2 regions of the Streptomyces sp. NEAU-sy36 genome follow, and region 1 is predicted to be linked to the other one. Evidence: riboswitches for the same ligand, from Rfam matches in the RefSeq annotation. Region 1 holds a riboswitch; the other holds the start of a gene.
The links. Region 1 has a riboswitch for glycine ahead of gcvP (aminomethyl-transferring glycine dehydrogenase). Riboswitches for the same ligand answer to the same signal wherever they lie in the genome.

Region 1 (5,365 bases):
CGTCTGGACGCCGGGCCGGAGATCGCCACCGCCGAGGAACTGTCCGGCCCGGCCTTCGTCGCCTTCCCACCGTCCGCCGTGACCCTCCACAAGCAGCGGCCCACCGGCGCCCGTCATCCGTGGCGCTGCGAGGTGGCCGGCCTGGAGACCCACGGCGACCGGATCCGCGCCGACCTCACCGGCGAACTCGCCCTCGCCGCCGACCTCACCGCGATGGCCGCCGCGGAGCTGGAGCTGCGTCCCGGTGCACCGGTCTGGGCGACAGTCGAAGCGACGCAGACCCACGTGTACCCGGCCTGATCCCTCGGGCGCCTACGGTGGGTGACCATGACCCTGAGCATCCGCAACCAGCTCCCCGGCACCGTCACGGCGGTCCACCCCGGCGAGGCGATGGCCATCGTCGAGGTCCGCCTGGACGGCGGGCAGGACCTGACCGCGGCGATCACCCGGGACGCCGCCGAGGACCTGGCCCTCGCGCCCGGTACGCCGGTGCGCGCCCTGGTGAAGTCGACCGAGGTGTCCCTCGCCACGCACCGCGTGGCGGGCCTGTCGATCCGCAACCAGCTCCCCGGCGCCATCACCCGTCTGACCACCGGCGCCGTCATGGCCACCGTGCGCGTCGCCGTCCCCGGCGGCGAGCTGACCGCGGCCGTCACCAAGGAGGCGGCCGCCGATCTCGGCCTGTTCGTGGGCTCCGACGTGGTGGCACTGGTCAAGGCGACCGAAGTGGCACTGGCGACCGCGTAGGGCGAGGGCCCCGCCCGGACATCCGGACGGGGCCCTCGGGGAGCGCGGTTCAGCGCGGGCCGGTCAGTCCTCGTACGCGTCCAGCGGCGGGCAGGAGCAGACCAGGTTGCGGTCGCCGAAGGCCTGGTCGATGCGGCGCACCGGCGGCCAGTACTTGTCGGCCACCGACACACCGGCCGGGAAGACGGCCTCCTCGCGGCTGTAGGCGTGCGTCCACTCGCCGCCGAGCGCGGCCGCGGTGTGCGGCGCGTTGTGCAGCGGGTTGTCCTCCGCCGGCCAGACGCCGGAGCCGACCTTGTCGATCTCCGCGCGAATCGCGATCATCGCGTCGCAGAACCGGTCCAGCTCGGTGATGTCCTCGGACTCGGTGGGCTCGATCATCAGCGTGCCGGCCACCGGGAACGACATGGTCGGCGCGTGGAAGCCGTAGTCGATCAGGCGCTTGGCCACGTCGTCCACGCTCACGCCGGTCGCCTTGGTCAGCGGGCGCAGGTCGATGATGCACTCGTGCGCGACCAGGCCGCCGGGGCCGGTGTAGAGCACCGGGTAGTGCGGCTCCAGGCGCTTGGCGATGTAGTTGGCGGACAGCACGGCCACCTGGGTGGCCCGCTTGAGGCCCTCGCCGCCCATCAGGCGGACGTACGCCCAGGAGATCGGCAGGATGCCCGCCGAGCCCCACGGCGCCGCCGAAATGGGACCGACGCCCGTCTCCGGGCCCGCCGCCGGCTGCAGCGGGTGGTTGGGCAGGTACGGCGCCAGGTGCGAGCGGACCGCCACCGGGCCGACGCCGGGACCGCCGCCGCCGTGCGGGATGCAGAAGGTCTTGTGCAGGTTGAGGTGCGAGACGTCGCCGCCGAAGTGGCCCGGCTTGGCGAGGCCGACCAGCGCGTTGAGGTTGGCGCCGTCGACGTACACCTGGCCGCCGGCCTCGTGCACCCGGGCGCAGATGTCGGCGACGTGCTCCTCGAACACACCGTGCGTGGACGGGTAGGTGATCATCAGCACCGCCAGCTCGTCGCGGTACCGCTCGATCTTGGCCCGCAGGTCCTCGACGTCGATCTCGCCGTCCTCGGCGGTCTTGACGACGACGACCTTCATGCCGGCCATCGCGGCGCTGGCGGCGTTCGTGCCGTGCGCGGAGGACGGGATGAGGCAGACCGTGCGGCCCTCGTCGCCGTTGGCGCGGTGGTAGCCGCGGACCGCCAGCAGACCGGCCAGCTCGCCCTGGGAGCCGGCGTTCGGCTGGAGGGAGACCTTGTCGTAGCCGGTGACCTCGGCCAGGCGGTCCTCCAGCTCGCGGATGAGCGTGAGGTAGCCCTCGGCCTGCTCGGCGGGCGCGAAGGGGTGCAGCGCGCCGAACTCCGGCCAGGTGACCGGCTCCATCTCGGTGGTCGCGTTGAGCTTCATGGTGCAGGAGCCCAGCGGGATCATGCCGCGGTCGAGCGCGTAGTCGCGGTCGGCCAGCTTGCGCAGGTAGCGCAGCATCGCGGTCTCGGAGCGGTGCTGGTGGAAGACCGGGTGGGTGAGGTAGTCGTCGCCGCGCAGCAGGGCCTCGGGCAGCGCGTCGGGGGCGCTCGCGTCCAGCGCCTCGATGTCGGCCTCGACGCCGAAGGCGGACCAGACGGTGGCCAGGTGCGCCCGCGTGGTGGTCTCGTCGCAGGCCATGGAGACGTGGTCGGCGTCGACCAGACGCAGGTTGACGCCGTTGTCCCGGGCGGCGGCGACGATCTCGGCGGCCTTGCCGGGCACCCGCGCGGTGACGGTGTCGAAGAACGCGCCGTGCACCAGGTCCACGCCGCCGGCCCGCAGGCCCTCGGCGAGGATCGCGGCGTACCGGTGGGTGCGCCGGGCGATCGTCCGCAGGCCCTCGGGACCGTGGTAGACGGCGTACATGCCGGCCATGACGGCGAGCAGCACCTGCGCGGTACAGATGTTGCTGGTGGCCTTCTCGCGGCGGATGTGCTGCTCGCGGGTCTGCAGGGCCAGCCGGTAGGCCTTGTTGCCGTCGGCGTCGACGGACACGCCGACCAGGCGGCCGGGCAGGCTGCGGGCGAACTTCTCGTGCACCGCCATGTAGCCCGCGTGCGGCCCGCCGAAGCCCATCGGGACGCCGAAGCGCTGGGTGGTGCCGACGGCGATGTCCGCGCCCAGCTCACCCGGAGAGGTCAGCAGGGTCAGGGCGAGCAGATCGGCGGCGACGGTGACCAGGGCACCCAGCTCGTGGGCCTGCTCGATCAGCGGCTTGATGTCGCGTACGGCACCGGAGGCGCCCGGGTACTGGACCAGCACGCCGTTGATGTCCCGGGCGGCGATGTCGGCCGGGATGCCCTCGCTGAGGTCGGCGACGACGACCTCGACACCGGTCGGCTCGGCGCGGGTCTGGATCACGGCGACGGTCTGCGGCAGTGCGTCCGCGTCGACCAGGAACAGGCCCTTCTTGTTCTTGCCCATGCGCCGGGACAGCGCCATGGCCTCGGCGGCGGCCGTGCCCTCGTCCAGCAGGGAGGCGCCCGAGGTGGGCAGGCCGGTCAGGTCGGCGACCATGGTCTGGAAGTTCAGCAGGGCCTCCAGACGGCCCTGGGAGATCTCCGGCTGGTAGGGCGTGTAGGCCGTGTACCAGGACGGGTTCTCCATGACGTTGCGCAGGATGACCGGCGGGGTGAAGGTGCCGTGGTACCCCAGGCCGATCATGGAGCCGAGGACCTGGTTGCGGTCGGCGAGCGAGCGCAGCTCGGCCAGCACCTCGGCCTCGGTGCGGGCGCCCGGCAGGTCGAGCGCGTCGGCGTTCTTGATCACATCCGGGACCGCGGCGGCGGTCAGCTCGTCCAGGGAGCCGTAGCCCACCTGCGCGAGCATCTTGGCCCGCGCCTCCTGGTCGGGGCCGATGTGGCGCTGTTCGAAGGGGATGCCCGCTTCGAGCTCGGAGAGCGGAATGCGTTGGGCGGTCATTGCGGAGGCCTCCTGGTCTGACGCGACCTTCGAAGGGCACCACGGCGCGGGTGCCCCGACGGCCTCCCCCTCTGTCATCTCAACCTGAGAGCTTCACCGGACGCCTCGCGACGCCGGCTTTCACCGTCGGTGAGAGCGGAAGCCGTCGACACCCGCCCTGCTTTCCAGAGTGACCTCGTCCGTGCGGTACGTGAGCCTGAGAGATTCCGGGGAGGATTTGCTCCTTCGGCGCCTCCGAGGTGGTCGGAGGACTCTCCCGCACGGGGTCAGCAGCCGCAATCAGCCTACCAGCGAGGTCAACGGCCGGTTCCTCAAGTGGCCGCCGCGGTGAAAGTGCTCTTTCGTAGTGCTTACGGATGAGTTGCGACCACGTGGAGGGAGAGGGACCGTGCAGACCGACATCGATCCGCGCAACCTGATCGGCCGCAAGGCCTTCGACCGCACCGGCACGAAGATCGGCACGATCGACGAGGTGTATCTGGACGATGCGACCGGCGTGCCCGAGTGGGCGGCCATACGCACCGGCCTCTTCTCCCGGGACGCCTTCGTCCCCCTGGAACCCAGTGAACTCGTCGACGGCACCCTGCACGTCCCCTTCGACCGTTCCCTGATCAAGGACGCCCCCGACTTCGGCGTGGGCCGCCACCTCTCCCCCGAACAGGAACTCCAGCTCTACCACCACTACGGCCTGGACGTGCCCCCGCCGGCGGCGGCCCCGGACCACGACTTCGGCAAACTGGCGGGTTCAGAGGAGACGTGACTACGGCTGCCCCCGCCCGGCGGGCACCGGCACCAGGGGCAAGGGGTCGGCCGGCCGCAGCGCGGGGTCGGTGACGAGGAACGTCCGCACCCGCCCCGGATCCGACTGGGGGGTCTCGAACCGCACCGTCACCCGGCCCACGCCGCTGCCCTGCACCCACCCGTGGCCGAACTCGTCGTGCCGTACGTCCTGGCCGGCCCGCCAGTGCGGGGCGGCGGGCTCGGGCGCCGCCGCCGACTCGGCCACCGGCGCCTCGGGCGACACCTCCCGCGACGGCTTCGCGGCCTGGGCGAACAGGTCCTCCTGGGTGTAGTCGGCGAGCCCGGTGACGCCCACCCCGAGCAGTCGCACCCCGCCCGTGGTGTCCACGGAGTCCAGCAGCCGCCCGGCGGCCTCCCGGACGACCTCCGGGTCGTCCGTGGGACCCCGCAGCGTCTCGGAGCGGGTCAGCGTCGAGAAGTCGTACCGCCGCACCTTCAGGACGATCGTCCGCCCGGACAGCCCCGCCTCGCGCAGCCGCCCCACACAGCGGTCGGCGAGTCGCCGCACCTCGAACCCGATCCGCGGCCGGTCGTGGATGTCCACGTCGTACGTGTCCTCGACCGACACCGACTTGGCCTCCCGCTCGGCCACCACCGGCCGCTCGTCCCGGGCCAGGGCCATGGCGTACAGCGCCTGTCCGTGTGCCTTGCCGAGCAGCCGTACGAGCTCGGCCTCGCCCGCCTCGGCCAGCTCCTCCACCGTGGTGATGCCGGCCCGCCGCAGATGGTCACCGGTGGCCGGCCCCACCCCCGGCAGGGTGCGCACCGGCATAGGTCCCAGCAGGGCCCGCTCGGTGCCCGGCTCGATCAGCACCAGCCCGTCCGGCTTGGCCTCCTCGGACGCGATCTTCGCGAGCATCTTGGAGGC
Region 2 (5,365 bases), 4.4 Mb from region 1:
GGGGCCGCCCTGGAAGCCCGGGAAGACGGAGGAGTTCAGCTTCTTCGCGAACTCCTTCTTCGCGAGGATGATGCCGCCGCGCGGGCCGCCCAGGGTCTTGTGGGTCGTGGAGGTGACCACGTCCGCGTGCTCGACCGGGTTGGCGTGCAGACCCGCCGCGACCAGGCCCGCGAAATGCGCCATGTCGACCCACAGGTAGGCCTCGACCTCGTCGGCGATCCGGCGGAACGCGGCGAAGTCCAGCTGCCGCGGGTACGCCGACCAGCCGGCGATGATCACCTTGGGGCGGTGCTCCTTGGCGAGCTTCTCGACCTCGGCCATGTCGACCAGGCCGGTCTCCTCGTCCACGTGGTACGCGACCACGTTGAACTGCTTGCCGGAGAAGTTCAGCCGCATCCCGTGGGTGAGGTGGCCGCCGTGCGCCAGGTCCAGGCCGAGGATGGTGTCCCCGGGCTGGGCCAGCGCGAACAGGGCCGCCTGGTTGGCGGAGGCGCCGGAGTGGGGCTGCACATTGGCGTACTCGGCGCCGAACAGCTCCTTGATCCGGTCGATGGCGATCTGCTCGGTGACGTCGACGTGCTCGCAGCCGCCGTAGTAGCGGCGGCCCGGGTAGCCCTCGGCGTACTTGTTGGTGAGGACCGAGCCCTGCGCCTCCATCACCGCGAGCGGCGCGAAGTTCTCGGACGCGATCATCTCCAGCGTGGACTGCTGGCGCAGCAGCTCGGCGTCGACCGCGGCCGCGACCTCCGGGTCCAGCTCGTGCAGGGGCGTGTTCAGGACAGTCATGGGGCTACGACTCCTCAGCCGGCGATGTGGGCGTCGTACTCGGCGGCGGAGAACAGGTCCTGCGGCTCCTCGGAAACGCGGACCTTGAACAGCCAGCCGCCCTCGAAGGGCTCGGAGTTCACGAGCGACGGGTCGTCCACGACGTTCTCGTTGATCGCGGTGACCTCGCCGGTGACGGGGGAGTACAGGTCGGAGACCGACTTGGTGGACTCCAGCTCACCGCAGGTCTCGCCCGCGGTCACGGTGTCGCCGACGGCCGGGAGCTGGGCGTAGACCACATCGCCGAGCGCGTTGGCCGCGAACTCGGTGATGCCGATCGTCGAGACGCCGTCCTCGTCGGCGCCCGACAGCCACTCGTGCTCCTTGCTGTAACGCAGCTGCTGGGGGTTGCTCATGGCCTGAATTCTCCTGTACGCGCGGGAGTGCTGATGACGGGGGGAGTGCGGGGACCGCCGCTGGGCGGGTGAATGTGCGCAGGGTCACGTGCCCGCCCGGGGCCGGGCGGGGGCGGGACCGCGCTCGCCGGCTACTTCCGGCGCTTGTAGAACGGCAGCGCCACGACCTCGTAGGGCTCGTGGTTGCCGCGGATGTCCACGCCGACGCCCTCGGTGCCCGGCGCCGCGTGCGCCGCGTCGACGTAGGCCATGGCGATCGGCTTGCCCAGGGTGGGGGAGGGGGCGCCGGAGGTGACCTCGCCGATCACCTGGCCGCCGGCGACCACCGCGTACCCGGCGCGCGGGACGCGGCGGCCCTCGGCGACCAGGCCGACGAGGACGCGCGGGGGGTTCTGCTCGGCGCGGGCGGCTGCCTCGGTGAGCGCCGCGCGCCCGACGAAGTCGCCGTCCTTCTCGAACTTGACCACGCGGCCGAGCCCGGCGTCGAAGGGGGTCAGGGCGGTGGTCAGCTCGTGCCCGTACAGCGGCATGCCCGCCTCCAGGCGCAGCGTGTCGCGGCAGGACAGGCCGCACGGCACCAGACCGGCGCCCTCGCCGGCCTTGGTCAGCGCCTGCCACAGCTCGACGGCGTGCTCGGGCTTCACGAACAGCTCGAAGCCGTCCTCGCCGGTGTAACCGGTGCGGGCGATCAGCGCGGGGACGCCGGCGACCGTGCCGGGCAGCCCGGCGTAGTACTTCAGGCCGTCCAGGTCGGCGTCGGTGAGCGACTTGAGGATGCCGGGGGACTCGGGGCCCTGCACGGCGATCAGGGCGTAGGCGTCCCGGTCGTCGCGGACCTCGGCGTCGAAGCCCGCCGCGCGCTCGGTCAGCGCGTCCAGGACCACCTGGGCGTTGGAGGCGTTGGCGACGACCATGTACTCGGTCTCGGCGAGCCGGTAGACGATCAGGTCGTCCAGGATGCCGCCGTCGGCCTGGCAGATCATGGTGTAGCGGGCGCGGCCGACGCCGACGGAGGCGATGTTGCCGACCAGGGCGTGGTTCAGGAAGGCGGCCGCCCCGGCGCCGGTGACGGTGATCTCGCCCATGTGGGAGAGGTCGAACAGACCCGCCTTGGTGCGTACGGCCACGTGCTCGTCGCGCTCGGAGCCGTAGCGCAGGGGCATGTCCCAGCCCGCGAAGTCGGTCATCGTCGCACCGAGCGAGCGGTGCACGGCGTCCAGCGCGGTGTGTCGGAGTTCGGTACTGCTCATCGGTCGGTCGTCTCCCAGGGCAACAGGGATGGGGCGAGGAACGTTCCTCCCCATCTGTCATCGGAACCTGAGAGGTTCGCCGGGACCGCCACGGGGGCGACCACGGCTTGCACCTTGGGTGGAGCCACTGTCACAGCGACCCGCTTTTCAGATGTGCCTCGCCCGCGCGGTAACGGGGCCTGAGAGATTCAAGGGAGGGACTTGCTCCTTCGGCGCCCCAGCGCAGACGGCTGGGGACTCTCCCGCGCGGATTCAAGCGGCCGGTATGCAGTTGGCGGCCACATCATTGCACGTCGCACCCGTGCCCGTCAGGGCCCGTATCCGTGACCGGCCCGTGGCAGCGCGCGCACCCGCCCGTCGCACGGGCTCCATTACCTTCTCTTTACCGCCGGCGGGCAGAGAACAGACCGGGGCGGCCGGCCGGGGGCGGGGGAGCCGACCCGGGCCAGGGGACGAGGGGGCGGGCATGGCGGACCGGACACGGGCGTGGGACCTGCGCGAGCGGGCGGACCACGCGCCCCGCACCCTGCGTTTCGGCCCGCGCGACCTCGTGGTTCTCAGCGGACTGCCCGGCAGCGGCAAGTCCACGCTGATGCGCCGCGCGGTCACCGGCCGCCGCGTCGACTCCCAGGACACCCGCGAGCGCTTCGCCGCCCGGCTGCCCCGCTGCCTGCCGTACGCCCTCTACCGCCCCCTGGTGCGCGCCGCCCACTACCTCGCGCTGCGCCGCGCCCTGCGCACGGGGCAGCCGGTGGTGGTGCACGACTGCGGCACCCAGCCCTGGGTGCGCGCCTGGCTCGCCCGCTCGGCCCGGCGCGCCGGCGGCACCCTGCACCTGGTCCTGCTGGACGTGCCCGAGCAGACGGCCCGCGCTGGCCAGCGCGAGCGCGGCCGCGGCGTCTCCGGGTACGCCTTCGCCCGCCACCGCCGCACCACGGCCCGGCTGCTCGGCGCGGTGCAGCGCGGCGAGCTGCCCGCGGGCTGCGGCTCCGCGGTGCTGCTGGACCGGCCCGCGGCGGACGCGATACAGCGGATCGTGTTCACGGGGTAGCGGCTTCGTCACCGTCACCCGATAGCCTTCGTGGTCACAGCAGTGGTTCCCAGCAGGCGGTAGGCAGATGGACTTCCCGGCGGACATTCCCGCTGACTTCCCGGCACAGACGCACCCCCACCCGCACGGCGGTTGGCCCGGCAACGAACTGGAGGAGGTGCTGTCGGCCTCCCTCGGCATACCCGCGGCGGGCGGCCGGATCATCGAGGTCCTCGGCCGCAGCTTTCTCTGGGTGCCGCTGCCCAACGGCGGCGGTCCGGGCAGCGGCCCGCTGGACCTGCCCGGCCTGGAGATCGGCGGCCAGGCGTACGTCCCGGTGTTCAGCTCCGAGGAGCAGCTGCGCCAGGCGACCGGCTCCCACATGGCGTACACCATCGCCCCGGCCGTGGAGTTCGCCCGCGGACTGCCCCCGCAGGCCGGCATCGCGGTCAACCCCGGCGGCACGGTCGGCATCCCGCTGCCGCCCGAGGCCGTGGCCGAGCTGTGCCGCGCCGGCGCCACCCCGCTGGACGGCCCGGCGGGCGGCGGCCGCGTCCGCCTCTTCGAGCCCGACTGGCAGGACGACCCGGTCGACTTCTTCTCCGCCGCGTCCGCCGAGTTCGCCGCGACCGGCGTGGTGCTCACCGCCCGCCGCTGCCTGGCCGCCATCGAGACGGCCGACCCGGTCATGTTCGTCGGTGTCGAACTCTCCCAGTGGGAGGGGGACTTCCGCGCCGCCCCGCTGGAGGCCCTGGGCCGCGCCCTCGGCCGGGTCCCGGTCCGGTGGCCGGTCAACCTGATCCTCCTCGACGTCACGGACGACCCGGTCGCCGAGTGGCTGAAGTCAAGCGTCCGACCCTTCTACGTTCGGTAGGCCGGGCACCCGCGTACGGACAACGGGGCCGGAGCTCATCGGCGCATAAGCTGTCCCCACACGCGGGGCATGATGAAAAAGAAGGGCATGACAAGGTGAGCGCCACCCACAGCGGAAGCGTCGAACACACGCTGCGCCACGTCACGCCCGGACGCTACGACGCCTACGAGGCCCTCCTCCGCGCCCTCGCCACCCCCTCCGCCGGCCAGATCTGGATGCTTCTGTGGCACGGCCAGGCCGGCTCCCCGGACGCCCAGTACGGGAACATGGAGGTCGACGGCTTCCACTACGCCCCCTGTGTGACCTCCGCCCAGGAACTGTCGGCCAGTGGCTGGAACCGTTCCTACGAGGTGATCGACGGCCTGGACGTCGCCCGCACCCTCTACCCCGACCACTACGGCCTCTGGCTCAACCCGCACGCCCCCGGCGGCGGCGTCGGCATCCCCTGGCTGGACCTGCGCCGCATCGCCACCGGGCTGGACCGCCAGCCCGCCGGACCGCTGCGGCTGTCCGAACCGGGCATCGAGATCCCGCAGTTCTACGCTCTGCTCGCCCAGCACGCCCACCGCACCCCCGCGCTGCGCTCCCTGCGCCGCGCCTGGGTGCAGCCCGCGCTCGGCGCGCCGTACCTCGCCATCGGCCTCGACCTGTACGACGCCTCGCCGGCCGCCGTCGACTCGGTGCGCGCGATGATGCAGCAGTCCGTCGGCGCCGTCCCGGAGGGCCTGCCGGTGTCCACGGTCGCGTTGACCGACGACCACGACCCGGTGGTGATGTGGATGCGCGCCAACGCCCGGCCCTTCTACGACCGCGAGGCCCACGCCGCCGCGCCCGCCCCCGCGCCCCAGCCCCAACTCCGGGCCCCCGCCCCGGGGTACGGCTATCCCCCGGTGCACGGCGGTTACTGAGCCACCACCGGTACGGGCGCCCCTGCCGCCGTACCTCCCGAACCGCGGCATTACGGCGTTGTGTCCCAACTGCCCCGTGTCCGGGGGGCGTTACCCACTGTTCGGATAACGGAATCCTCCGG

Region 2: another riboswitch for glycine. It lies ahead of gcvT (glycine cleavage system aminomethyltransferase GcvT); the one in region 1 lies ahead of gcvP (aminomethyl-transferring glycine dehydrogenase).

Annotation. Positions count from the first base shown of each region.
Region 1 covers NZ_CP058977.1:2,501,657-2,507,021, reverse strand. Annotated here, with positions in the region: gene HZZ00_RS11555 (ABC transporter ATP-binding protein) at 1-300, shown strand, start outside; gene HZZ00_RS11550 (molybdopterin-binding protein) at 328-747, shown strand; gene gcvP (aminomethyl-transferring glycine dehydrogenase) at 811-3,696, opposite strand; glycine riboswitch at 3,871-3,965, opposite strand; gene HZZ00_RS11540 (PRC-barrel domain-containing protein) at 4,085-4,456, shown strand; partial or broken gene HZZ00_RS11535 (DNA polymerase IV) at 4,378-5,365, opposite strand, start outside.
Region 2 covers NZ_CP058977.1:6,867,920-6,873,284, reverse strand. Annotated here, with positions in the region: gene glyA (serine hydroxymethyltransferase) at 1-786, opposite strand, end outside; gene gcvH (glycine cleavage system protein GcvH) at 801-1,181, opposite strand; gene gcvT (glycine cleavage system aminomethyltransferase GcvT) at 1,313-2,431, opposite strand; glycine riboswitch at 2,589-2,686, opposite strand; gene HZZ00_RS29890 (AAA family ATPase) at 2,898-3,482, shown strand; gene HZZ00_RS29885 (enhanced serine sensitivity protein SseB) at 3,550-4,335, shown strand; gene HZZ00_RS29880 (enhanced serine sensitivity protein SseB C-terminal domain-containing protein) at 4,431-5,243, shown strand.